2 linked regions of the Hyalangium ruber genome follow. The protein of the gene in region 1 interacts with the protein of each later gene in a pairwise test. Links are inferred from orthologs where the notes say so. Each region holds a gene or a part of one and is shown on either strand. Other genes may lie near its edges.

The links. The genes of interacting proteins can lie anywhere in the genome.
Region 2: the proteins of ndk (region 1) and SYV04_RS00415 interact in binary tests that used the Escherichia coli proteins (3 or more experiments, as listed by UniProt). The link is inferred for Hyalangium ruber from one-to-one orthologs.

What each region holds. Positions count from the first base shown.
Region 1 is NZ_JAXIVS010000015.1:171,875-179,335, reverse strand. Bases 2,062-4,811 are described here. They hold ndk (nucleoside-diphosphate kinase), read left to right. Parts: upstream 2,062-3,089; coding sequence 3,090-3,533; downstream 3,534-4,811. Other genes in these bases: SYV04_RS34735 (hypothetical protein), read left to right, coding at 3,735-4,811; sucD (succinate--CoA ligase subunit alpha), read left to right, coding at 2,148-3,047; sucC (ADP-forming succinate--CoA ligase subunit beta), read left to right, coding at 2,062-2,136. Outside these bases: SYV04_RS34755 (serine/threonine-protein kinase), read left to right, coding at 1-837; more of sucC, read left to right, coding at 973-2,061; more of SYV04_RS34735, read left to right, coding at 4,812-4,949; dual-specificity RNA methyltransferase RlmN, read left to right, coding at 5,047-6,192; rpsP (30S ribosomal protein S16), read left to right, coding at 6,271-6,528; SYV04_RS34720 (KH domain-containing protein), read left to right, coding at 6,549-6,842; ribosome maturation factor RimM, read left to right, coding at 6,839-7,372; tRNA (guanosine(37)-N1)-methyltransferase TrmD, read left to right, coding at 7,372-7,461. UniProt on the Escherichia coli protein: Major role in the synthesis of nucleoside triphosphates other than ATP. The ATP gamma phosphate is transferred to the NDP beta phosphate via a ping-pong mechanism, using a phosphorylated active-site intermediate.
Region 2 is NZ_JAXIVS010000001.1:87,791-90,540, forward strand. It holds SYV04_RS00415 (5-formyltetrahydrofolate cyclo-ligase), read left to right. Parts: upstream 1-938; coding sequence 939-1,562; downstream 1,563-2,750. Other genes in the region: SYV04_RS00405 (tetratricopeptide repeat protein), read right to left, coding at 1-481; tyrS (tyrosine--tRNA ligase), read left to right, coding at 1,689-2,750. UniProt on the Escherichia coli protein: Involved in the removal of 5-formyltetrahydrofolate.

The sequences.
Region 1 (7,461 bases):
GGCAGGTACCCTCCGCCTACAGACCCGAGTCTGCCAGGTTCCATGGTGTGGAAACCGCGTGGGCCTGGGCCGCGCTCGCCGAGGGCGATCAACGACCGGGTGATCCCGGCACTGGAGGCGATCATCCAGAGGCTTGTGGCGGTATCGCCCGTGGAGCGCTTCAAGGGCAGTGCCCAGAAGGCGGCAGAGGCGCTGGAGCAGGCGGCGGAGAGTGCTGGGCCAGAGGCGGATGTGCTGCTGTTCAATCCCGAAGGCGACAGGTCCATGTCGACCACGGAGAAAGAGGAGGGAGTATGGGTGGAGCCGCCGCGCCACCATCCTCAGTGGCAGGAACCACCTGCTGTGCGGTCGGCCCACGGGCAGGAGGCCCCTGCTCAGGGGGCAGTACTGAGTAGGTCGCCCTCCGTGCCCGCTTCGAGCTGGGGTGTTTGGCACACGCTCACGGCCTTGGGGCTTGCACTGATCCTCGTGAGCGTGCGGTGGCAGGAGCATCCTCCTCAGAACAGTGCGCCTCCAGCGGTGGTGGATGCTGAGCCGGTCGAAGAGTCCCGTGATGGAGGTGTCACCTCTCTAGGCGACACGGCATTGACCGCACACGTGCCTCCCAGTGGAGCGCCGGCGCCATCGAGGAACCTGGCACTCGAGATGCCCAAAGAGCCATTCGCGGGACAACGCCGCCCGCCCTGTCCGAAGGGAATGGCGGCGATTCGAGGAGGGTGTTGGGTCGAGTTGGCCGCCAGGGGTAAGGGATGCGAGGAGTACGCCTACGAGTGGCAGGGAAGCTGTTACATGCCCTTCTTCCCTCCGCCGCGAGAGCCGACGTCCGATCCTCGGTAGGCCCGTAGAGCCGTACCTCCCTACGGGTCACCAGCAACCCAGCCCTGTCAAACGCCCTTGCACTCCGGGCCGTCTTGGGCGAAGAGGCTGCCCGCGCTGGCGCTTCAGGGCCATCGCCATTCAGCCGGAGCCTCGATGAAGATCCACGAGTACCAGGGCAAGGAAATCTTCCGGAAGTACGGTGTCCCCACTCCCCGGGGAATCCTCGCGCTCTCGCCCAATGAGGCGGAGGCTGCTGCCAAGGAGCTGGCCACGCCGGTGGTGGTGGTGAAGGCCCAGATCCACGCGGGTGGCCGCGGCAAGGGCGGCGGCGTGAAGCTGGCCAAGAGCGCCGCCGAGGCGAAGGACCTCGCCAAGGCGATGCTGGGCATGCAGCTCAAGACCATCCAGACCGGCCCCGAGGGCCAGACGGTCCACAAGCTCTACATCGAGGAAGGTCTCGCCATCGCCCAGGAGCTGTACCTGGGCGTGACGCTGGACCGCGCCACCTCGCGCATCACCTTCATGGCTTCGAAGGAGGGTGGCGTCGAGATCGAGGAGGTGGCCGCTCATCACCCCGAGAAGATCCTCCGCGAGTCGGTGGACCCGGCGGTGGGCTTCCTGGACTTCCAGGGCCGCAAGCTCGCCTACGGCCTGGGCCTCACCGGCGCCACGGTGAACAAGTTCGTCCAGTTCTGCTCGGCGCTCTACAAGATGTACGTCGAGACGGACTCCTCCCTCGTGGAGATCAACCCGCTGGTCATCCTCAAGGATGGCGGCGTGGTGGCGCTCGACGCGAAGGTGAACTTCGACGAGAACGCGCTCTACCGGCACAAGGATCTGCTGCACTACCGCGACATCGCCGAGGAGGATCCTCGCGAGGCGCAGGCCAAGGAGTTCGACCTGGCCTACATCGCGCTGGACGGCAACATCGGCTGCATGGTGAACGGCGCGGGCCTCGCCATGGCCACCATGGACACCATCAAGCTGGTGGGTGCCAACCCGGCCAACTTCCTGGACGTGGGCGGCGGCGCCAGCAAGGAGAAGGTGACGGCGGCCTTCAAGCTGATCCTCGCCGACCCGAAGGTGAAGGCGGTGCTCGTCAATATCTTCGGCGGCATCATGAAGTGCGACGTCATCGCCGAGGGCATCATCGCCGCGGCGAAGGAAGTGCAGCTCAAGGTGCCGCTGGTGGTGCGGCTTGAGGGCACCAACGTGGAGAAGGGCAAGGAGCTGCTGCGCAACTCCGGCCTGGCCATCACCCCCGCGGACAACCTGCGGCAGGCGGCTGAGAAGGCCGTCGCCGCCCTCAAGGCCTAGAGAGCGCTACCATGAGCATCCTCGTCAACAACGACACGAAGGTCCTCTGCCAGGGCATCACCGGCTCGGCGGGTTCGTTCCACGCCAAGCAGATGCTGGAGTACGGCACCCAGCTGGTGGGTGGCGTCACCCCGGGCAAGGGCGGCACCGACTTCGAGGGGAAGGTCCCCGTGTTCAACACGGTGGCCGATGCGGTGAAGCAGACCGGCGCGAACACCTCGGTCATCTTCGTCCCGCCCCCGTTCGCCGCTGACTCCATCATGGAGGCCGCTGACGCGGGCGTGGCCCTCATCATCACCATCACCGAGGGCATCCCGGTCAACGACATGATCCGGGCCAAGCGCTACCTGCAGGGCAAGCCGGGCGTGCGGCTGATCGGCCCCAACTGCCCCGGCGTGATTACCCCGGGCGCCAAGTGCAAGATCGGCATCATGCCGGGCCACATCCACAAGCCGGGCCGCATCGGCGTGGTGTCCCGCTCCGGCACGCTGACCTACGAGGCGGTGCATCAGCTGACCCAGCTCGGCCTGGGCCAGAGCACGGCGGTGGGCATCGGCGGTGACCCGGTGAACGGCACCGACTTCGTGGACTGCCTGAAGCTGTTCAACGCCGACCCGGAGACCGACGCGGTCATCATGATCGGCGAGATCGGCGGCAGCGCCGAGGAGACCGCCGCCGAGTACGTGTCGCGCGAGTTCACCAAGCCGATCGCGGGCTTCATCGCCGGCCAGTCGGCGCCCCCGGGCAAGCGCATGGGTCACGCCGGCGCGATCATCTCCGGTGGCAAGGGCACGGCCTCCGAGAAGATCAAGGCGATGGAGGCCGCGGGCTTCCTCATGGCCCCCAGCCCCACCGAGCTGGGTACGACTCTGCAGGAGGCGCTCAAGCGCGGCGCCCCGAAGAAGCGCTAGCTGTTTCCACCTTTCACTCAAGACTCAACGAGGACCACGACAATGGCCATCGAGCGTACGCTGTCCATCATCAAGCCGGACGGGCTGGAGAAGGGCATCATCGGCAAGATCATCTCCAAGTTCGAGGAGAAGGGCCTGAAGCCCGTTGCCGTTCGCCTGCAGCACCTGTCCCAGGCGCAGGCCGAGGGTTTCTACGCCGTTCACAAGGCCCGGCCCTTCTTCAAGGATCTGGTCAGCTTCATGATCTCCGGCCCCGTGGTGCTCATGGTGCTGGAGGGTGAGAACGCCGTGGCCGCCAACCGCGAGATCATGGGCGCCACCAACCCGGCCAACGCCGCCCCGGGCACCATCCGCAAGGAGTTCGCCACCAGCATCGATCAGAACACGGTGCATGGTTCCGACAGCCTGGAGAACGCGAAGAACGAGGTCGCCTACTTCTTCCGCGAGACCGAGATCCACTCGTACGAGTACAAGGGCAAGAAGTAGTCCCTCTCGCCCCGTCGAAGCTCGAGGCCCGGCTTCCGCGCACCCCGCGCGGGACCGGGCCTTGTGCTTTGTGCGACCATCGCCCCCATGGCGAAGCCCGGTCGACTCCTCCTGCTCCTCGTGGCCCTGCGGACGCTCGTGGCCTGCGGGGAAGAATCGCCCTGCGTGACCCCGGACACGTCTTCCCCCACGAGCGGGGCGATGGCGATGGCGGGAAAGCTGGCGAACCTTCGGATCTTCTCGCATGTCGCCATCCCGTGTGAGGGGCCCGTCCCCACGCCCGCCTCGGTCACCGTGGAGATCTCCGATCCGGACAACCTGCCGGTGGGGCACCAGTCCTTTCTCAATACGTCGCCCAAGGCCTCCGCCATCGTCGAGTTCACCCCGACGAAGGCGGGCCGCCACCACATCCTCGCTGCGTTCGAGCCCGTTGGAGGCATCCACCAGCTCGAGCTGCAGGTGGTGGGGGACCGCTCCGCCAAGGCCACTCGCCTCGAGTACGGGAAGACGTGCAATGCGCTGGAGCGCACGTGCCTGGGCGCCTGGGTGTGCGACTCGAACGTCACGCGCGAGGGCGCGGTGCTCAAGAGCTTCCCGAATGGCCGGCTGGCGGTCGCGGGAGACGTGGTGTGGGTGGTGGAGCCCCTCCAGATCCAGCGCTACGTGGACACGGGCGTGGCCCTGGAGCTCACCGCGACCCTGGCGCACTTCCATGGCGCCGCCGAGTTCCTCCTCGCGTCGGAGGAGGAGTTGGTGGTGCTGCATTCCGCCGTGCTCCAGCGCATCTCCTTCAGCGGGGCAGGGCTGAGCTCCACGGGGCCAACTGGCTGGGAGAAGCGCGAGAGCCCATTCACCCAGGACGGTCCCCCGGGACTCCTGATCCGGTCTGGAGATCGGCTGGGCGTCGTCACCCGATTCACCCCAAGCCCGGGCACTCCCCCCGTGAATCAGGTGTGTCCCTACCGGCTGGAGGGAGGGCATTTCGTGCGCACGTCCGAGCCCTGCCAGCAGTTCAGCGGCACCATCGTGGGCTTCGAGCCCCAGGGGCTGTGGGTTGGAGATCCGAGGTTTGTCTTCATCGAAGGCGAGTTCGTCGGCCTGAAGTGGATGGAGTGGACCGCCACCGGGCTGGTGGAGCAGGCCTCACTGTCCCTGAACTCCGACCTCGAGCTCATCGACCTCCCGGTGCGCCAGCGCCTGTCGGTCGCGCCTGTCCTCAGCCACAAGTTCGCCCTGGGGAATGGGTCGCTCATCGCCGTGGCGACCTATGCGCCCGAGCGCCACACCATCCTGCTGGAGCATCTGGGCGGGGAGGTGCTCGAGCCCTTGGTGTCCACCTCCCTGCTGTGGGGCGTCCCCGTCACCGGGAGTCCCGCCACGGGCATCTCCGTGCGGCTCCGGCCGCCTCGGGACTGAGGGTTCCTGGGGAGCAGGGGAGGAGCCGAGCCTTCCTTTGACTTACCGGCCTGGGATGTGGGAAGGCTCCCCCCACACCTCCCGTTAGAACCTGAAGATGTCCGAGCCTGCTCTCACCACTCCCGACACCACGCCGCTTCCGGCTCCCGCGCCGGCCAAGCTCGTGGACGTCTCCAGCCTCACGCTGGAGGGCCTCACCCGCTTCCTCACCGAGCAGCTGGGTGAGCGCTCGTTCCGCGCTGGCCAGGTCTACCGCTGGATCCATCAGCGCGGCGTCACCTCGTTCGACGAGATGACCGACCTGTCCAAGGGCCTGCGCCAGAAGCTCAAGGAGCGCGCCGAGATCGTCCCGCTGATCAAGGACCTCGAGCAGCGCTCCATCGACGGCACCATCAAGTACCGCTTCAAGACGCGCGACGGGCGCTTCATCGAGTCCGTCTACATGCCCTCCGAGGACCGCAAGACGCTGTGCGTGTCCACCCAGGTGGGCTGCGCCATGGCCTGCTCCTTCTGCATGACGGGCACCCTGGGCCTCAAGCGCAACCTCACCCCCGGTGAGATCGTCGCGCAGGTCCACACGGTCAACCGCGAGGTCCGCAAGAACGAGCAGCTGGAGACCTGGCGCCCGCTCTCCAACCTGGTCTTCATGGGCATGGGCGAGCCCCTGCACAACTTCGAGAACCTCAAGACGGCGCTCAACATCCTCCAGTCCGAGGAGGGGCCCAACTTCTCCCACCGGCACATCACCGTCTCCACCGTGGGCCTGGTGCCGATGATCGAGCGCTTCGGGCAGGAGACCGACGTCAAGCTCGCCATCTCGCTCAACGCCAGCACCGATGAGCAGCGCAGCAAGACGATGCCCGTCAACCGCAAGTGGAACATCGCGGCCCTCCTGGAGGCCTGCCGCAAGTTCCCCCTGCGCCAGGGCCGGCGCATCACCTTCGAGTACGTGCTGCTGCGGGGCTTCAACGACAGCGACGAGGATGCCCACCGGCTCATCGAGCTGCTCCAGGGCATCCCCGCCAAGGTGAACCTGATTCCCTACAACGAGAACCCCGGCCTGGGCTTCCAGACCACCATGGAGGAGCGGGCGGAGACCTTCCGCGCCATCCTCGCCGAGGGTCACATCGCCGCCTTCATCCGACAGAACCGCGGGCGGGACATCGCCGGCGCCTGTGGGCAGCTTGCCAATCGGAGCGGGGAGGATGCCTCGCAGCCGACGCAAGCTACCGAGCTTCCTTGACAATCCCGAGGCAGGGACGCTAATAGCGCGCCCTCGTTCACAAATTTTTACCAGCTGTTTTCATCTGGAGCATCCGAAATGGCCGTTGTCCTCCGTCTCGCCCGCGCGGGCGCCAAGAAGAAGCCGTACTACCACGTGGTTGCCACCGACTCCCGGAACCCCCGGGATGGCAAGTTCATCGAGGCCGTGGGCGCCTACGATCCGAACCTGAACCCCCCCAAGGTGGAGTTCAACCAGGAGCGGCTCCAGTACTGGCTGAAGACGGGCGCGACGCCTTCCGAGACCGTGGGCGAGCTCATCAAGCGCGCCGCCAAGAACGCTCCTCCCGCGGCCTAAGCCCCCTGGGCTGACCGGACGTGGAGCAACTCCTTACGTATCTCGCGCGGGCCCTGGTCGATCAGCCGGACCAGGTCGGCATGCGTGTGTCCGAGGTGGACGGCGCCCGGCTCTATGAGCTGAAGGTCGCCCCCGAGGACGTCGGCAAGGTCATCGGCCGTGACGGGCGGACCGTGAACGCCCTCCGGACGCTGCTCAATGCCGCCGCGCACAAGCAGGGGCAGAAGGTCCGTCTCGAGATCCTCGACGATCGGCGCGCGGCGCCCGCCCCTGGCGCGGCTCCCGCGGCGCCTCCTGCCCCCGACGCCCAGTGACGCCCCGCCCTCTGCTGGAGCTCGGCTATGTGGCCCGGGCCCACGGCATCCGGGGCGAGGTCGCCGTTCGCCCCTTCGATCCCGGCTCCGAGACGTTGGACGCCGTGGAGCGCGTGCGCGTGCGCACCAAGTCCGGCGAGGAGCGGGACTTGAAGATCGAGTCCGTGCGGCCCACCCCCAAGGAGGACATCATCGCCTTCGAGGGGGTGAAGGGTCGCGAGGCCTCCGAGGCCCTGGTGGGCTCCACCGTCTTCGTCTACCGCGAGGATCTGGAGCCTCCGGCCGAGGGTGAGTACTTCCAGGGAGACCTGGTGGGCCTCTCCGCCGTGGATGAGGCGGGCCAGGAGCTGGGCAAGGTGGTGGAGGTGTGGGCCACCGGCGAGGTGCCCAACCTCGTCATCCGCGCCCCGGGCAAGCCCGAGCTGGTGGTGCCCTTCGCCGATGACTTCGTTCCCTCGGTGGACATGCCGGGCGGGAAGATCGTCATCCGCCCGCCCGAGTTCCTGGACGCGGGCGACAAGGAGGGCTGATGTACCCGGTGGAGATCCTCACGCTCTTCCCGGGCATGGTGTCCGGGTACGTGGGGCAGAGCATCCTCGGCAAGGCCCAGGAGCGGGGC
Region 2 (2,750 bases), on another replicon or contig:
TGGCCTGCTTCGCCGCCTCGGCGTTGCGCCCACCGCGCTTGTTGGCCAGCGCCGACGCGGAGCTGCCGCCCGCGCTGGGGCTGGTGACCGCGACGGGAGTGCTGCCCGCGCTGGGCGCAGGTGGGGCGGCGACCATCTCCTCCGGGGCCGCCTTGCCCGCCGGCTGCAGGATGAACCGCCCCTCCTTCACCACCGGGGACTCGCAGCCCTCGCGCAGGCGCACATGCGCCACGAGCGCCCGGTCCTCCTCGTTGTAGAAGGCCAGGAGGGGGTAGGTCTGCACCTCCGGACACTGGGGGCCCGTCTGGCACACCGTCAGCCGCCCCACCAGCACCGGCCCCTGGAAGTCACCCTCCAGCACCCGACGCGGCGCGTCAAGCCGACAGTCCCAGCCCTCTCCCGCCGTGCCGGTGAGCCGGTCGCCCTCGGAGACCAGCTCCAGCGAGCCGGACGCCTCGACACGATGGCTTCCAGAGAGCATCGGCCCGGCTTGGGCCAGGGCAGGCGCCAGGAAAAAGACCACCGCGAGCGCGGTTATGAATGATACGGGCGCCATCGGGAGGTAGGGCCGGCGCATCATAGGTGGCAGCCACCCGCGTTGTAAACGCGCGCGGGACACCTTGACCCGGCCGGGCCCCGTCCTTATCATTTCTCCTGCGTATTGCAGGGTTTCTCCAGCAAGTTCGAGGGTTTAAGAGACCTTATTTTCAGGTTGTACAAAGGCTGTCCCCTGCGGGGCGCGTGATGCCCAGCAGAAATTCGAACCGATACGTCCATCACGGGGTCCGTTTCGGGTTCCATGCGCAAGCCCTCCCCCTCGCGGGGCAGAGGGAAGCCTACGGAGCCATGACTTTGGTCCCCACCTGGCTTTTTAGGGTTCAATGGACGCTAGGCACACGGCCATGCGGCGGGGGACTTTTTCTGTGGAGCGGCAGGCGGTGAGCGAGACGGTGGCGACAGACGAGGCGGCGAAAAAGCAGGGCCTGCGCGAAGAGTTGACCGCGCGGCGCAAGGCAATGACGCCAGACCTCATCGACGGGCGTGGGTTGAAGGTGCAGTCTCGGTTCCTGGCATCGCCGTACTATCACAAGGCCAGGACGGTGGCGCTGTATGCGCCCATCCGCGGAGAAGTGCCTACACGAGACATCCTGATAGCGGCGCTGCAAGACGAGAAGGTCGTCTGCTACCCGCTGTCACATGTCCATGGGCGCATCCTCTCCTTCCGAGCCATCAAATCGGAGGCCGAGCTGGAGCCGGGACGGCTGGGGGTGCGCGAGCCCTCCAACTCCTCGGATCTCATCCCGGTCGACCAGATCGATCTCTTCGTGGTGCCCGGGCTGGGCTTCACGCGGGACGGCAAGCGGCTGGGACGCGGAGGTGGCTACTACGACGCCACCTTGAGAGCGGCCTCGGCGCGCAGCCGGCGCATCGGCCTGGCGTTCAATGATCAGATCGTCTCCTGGTTGCCGACGAACGGGGACGACGTGGACATGGATCTGGTGGTGACGGAGTCCGAGTCCCTGCGCGGCACGTACCGCGATTGGGACTTCCTGGACACGTAGCCAGAGGCTTCTGTTGTCTTCTGAGATGGGGTGGGCAGGCCAGTGTTGCTGGCGGCTCACCCCTTCTCTTTTGGCAGGCAGAAGGACGCCGCCCTGACCTGGCTTTCGGGTAAGGTGCGACGCGTCATGACCCAGGACCTGCTGCGTAAGGCGACTCCCGAAGAGCAGTTCGACGAAGTGACTCGCGGCACCGTGGATCTCCAGGTGGCCGAAGAGCTGAAGAAGAAGCTCGAGCGCTCGTACCGGGAGGGCAAGCCCCTCATCATCAAGGCGGGGTTCGATCCGAGCCGGCCGGACCTGCACCTGGGGCACTCGCTGCTGCTCACGCGCATGCGGCGCTTCCAGGACTTCGGGCACACGGTGGTGTTCCTGATTGGCGACTTCACGGCGCTGATTGGTGATCCCTCGGGCAAGAACGTCACGCGGCCTCCCCTCACCCGCGAAGAGGTGAAGGTGAACGCGGAGACGTACAAGGAGCAGGTCTTCAAGGTGCTGGACTCGCACCGCACGGTGGTGCGCTTCAACTCCGAGTGGCTCGACACGCTGGGCACCGAGGGGATGATCCGGCTCGCGTCGCGCTACTCGGTGCAGCGCATGCTGGAGCGCGACGACTTCAAGAAGCGCTTCCGGGACAACCGCTCCATCGCGATCCATGAGTTCCTGTACCCGCTGCTGCAGGGCTACGACTCGGTGGCGCTCAAGTCGGACGTGGAGCTGGGCGCGACGGATCAGCTCTTCAACCTGCTGGTGGGTCGGCAGTTGATGAAGGAGCAGAACATGGAGCCCCAGGTCATCATGACGGGGCCGATCCTGGAGGGCCTGGACGCGAAGCTGGTCGACGGGAAGATCTTCGGCGACAAGATGTCCAAGAGCCTGGACAACTACGTGGGCGTCAGTGAGTCGGCCGAGCAGATCTTCGGCAAGCTGATGAGCATCACGGACGACTTGATGTGGCGCTACTACGAGCTGCTGTCGCGCAAGCCGCTGAAGGAGCTCCAGGAGATGAAGGCGGCGGTGCAGTCGGGGCAGACGCACCCGAAGGCGGCGAAGGTGGCGTTCGCACAGGAGATCGCCGCGCGCTTCCAGGGAGAGGAGGCCGGGAAGAAGGCGGCGGAGGCCTTCGAGGCGCGCTTCGCGAACAAGCAGCTCGACACGGAGAGCCTGTCACTGGTGGAGGTGGCGATGGCG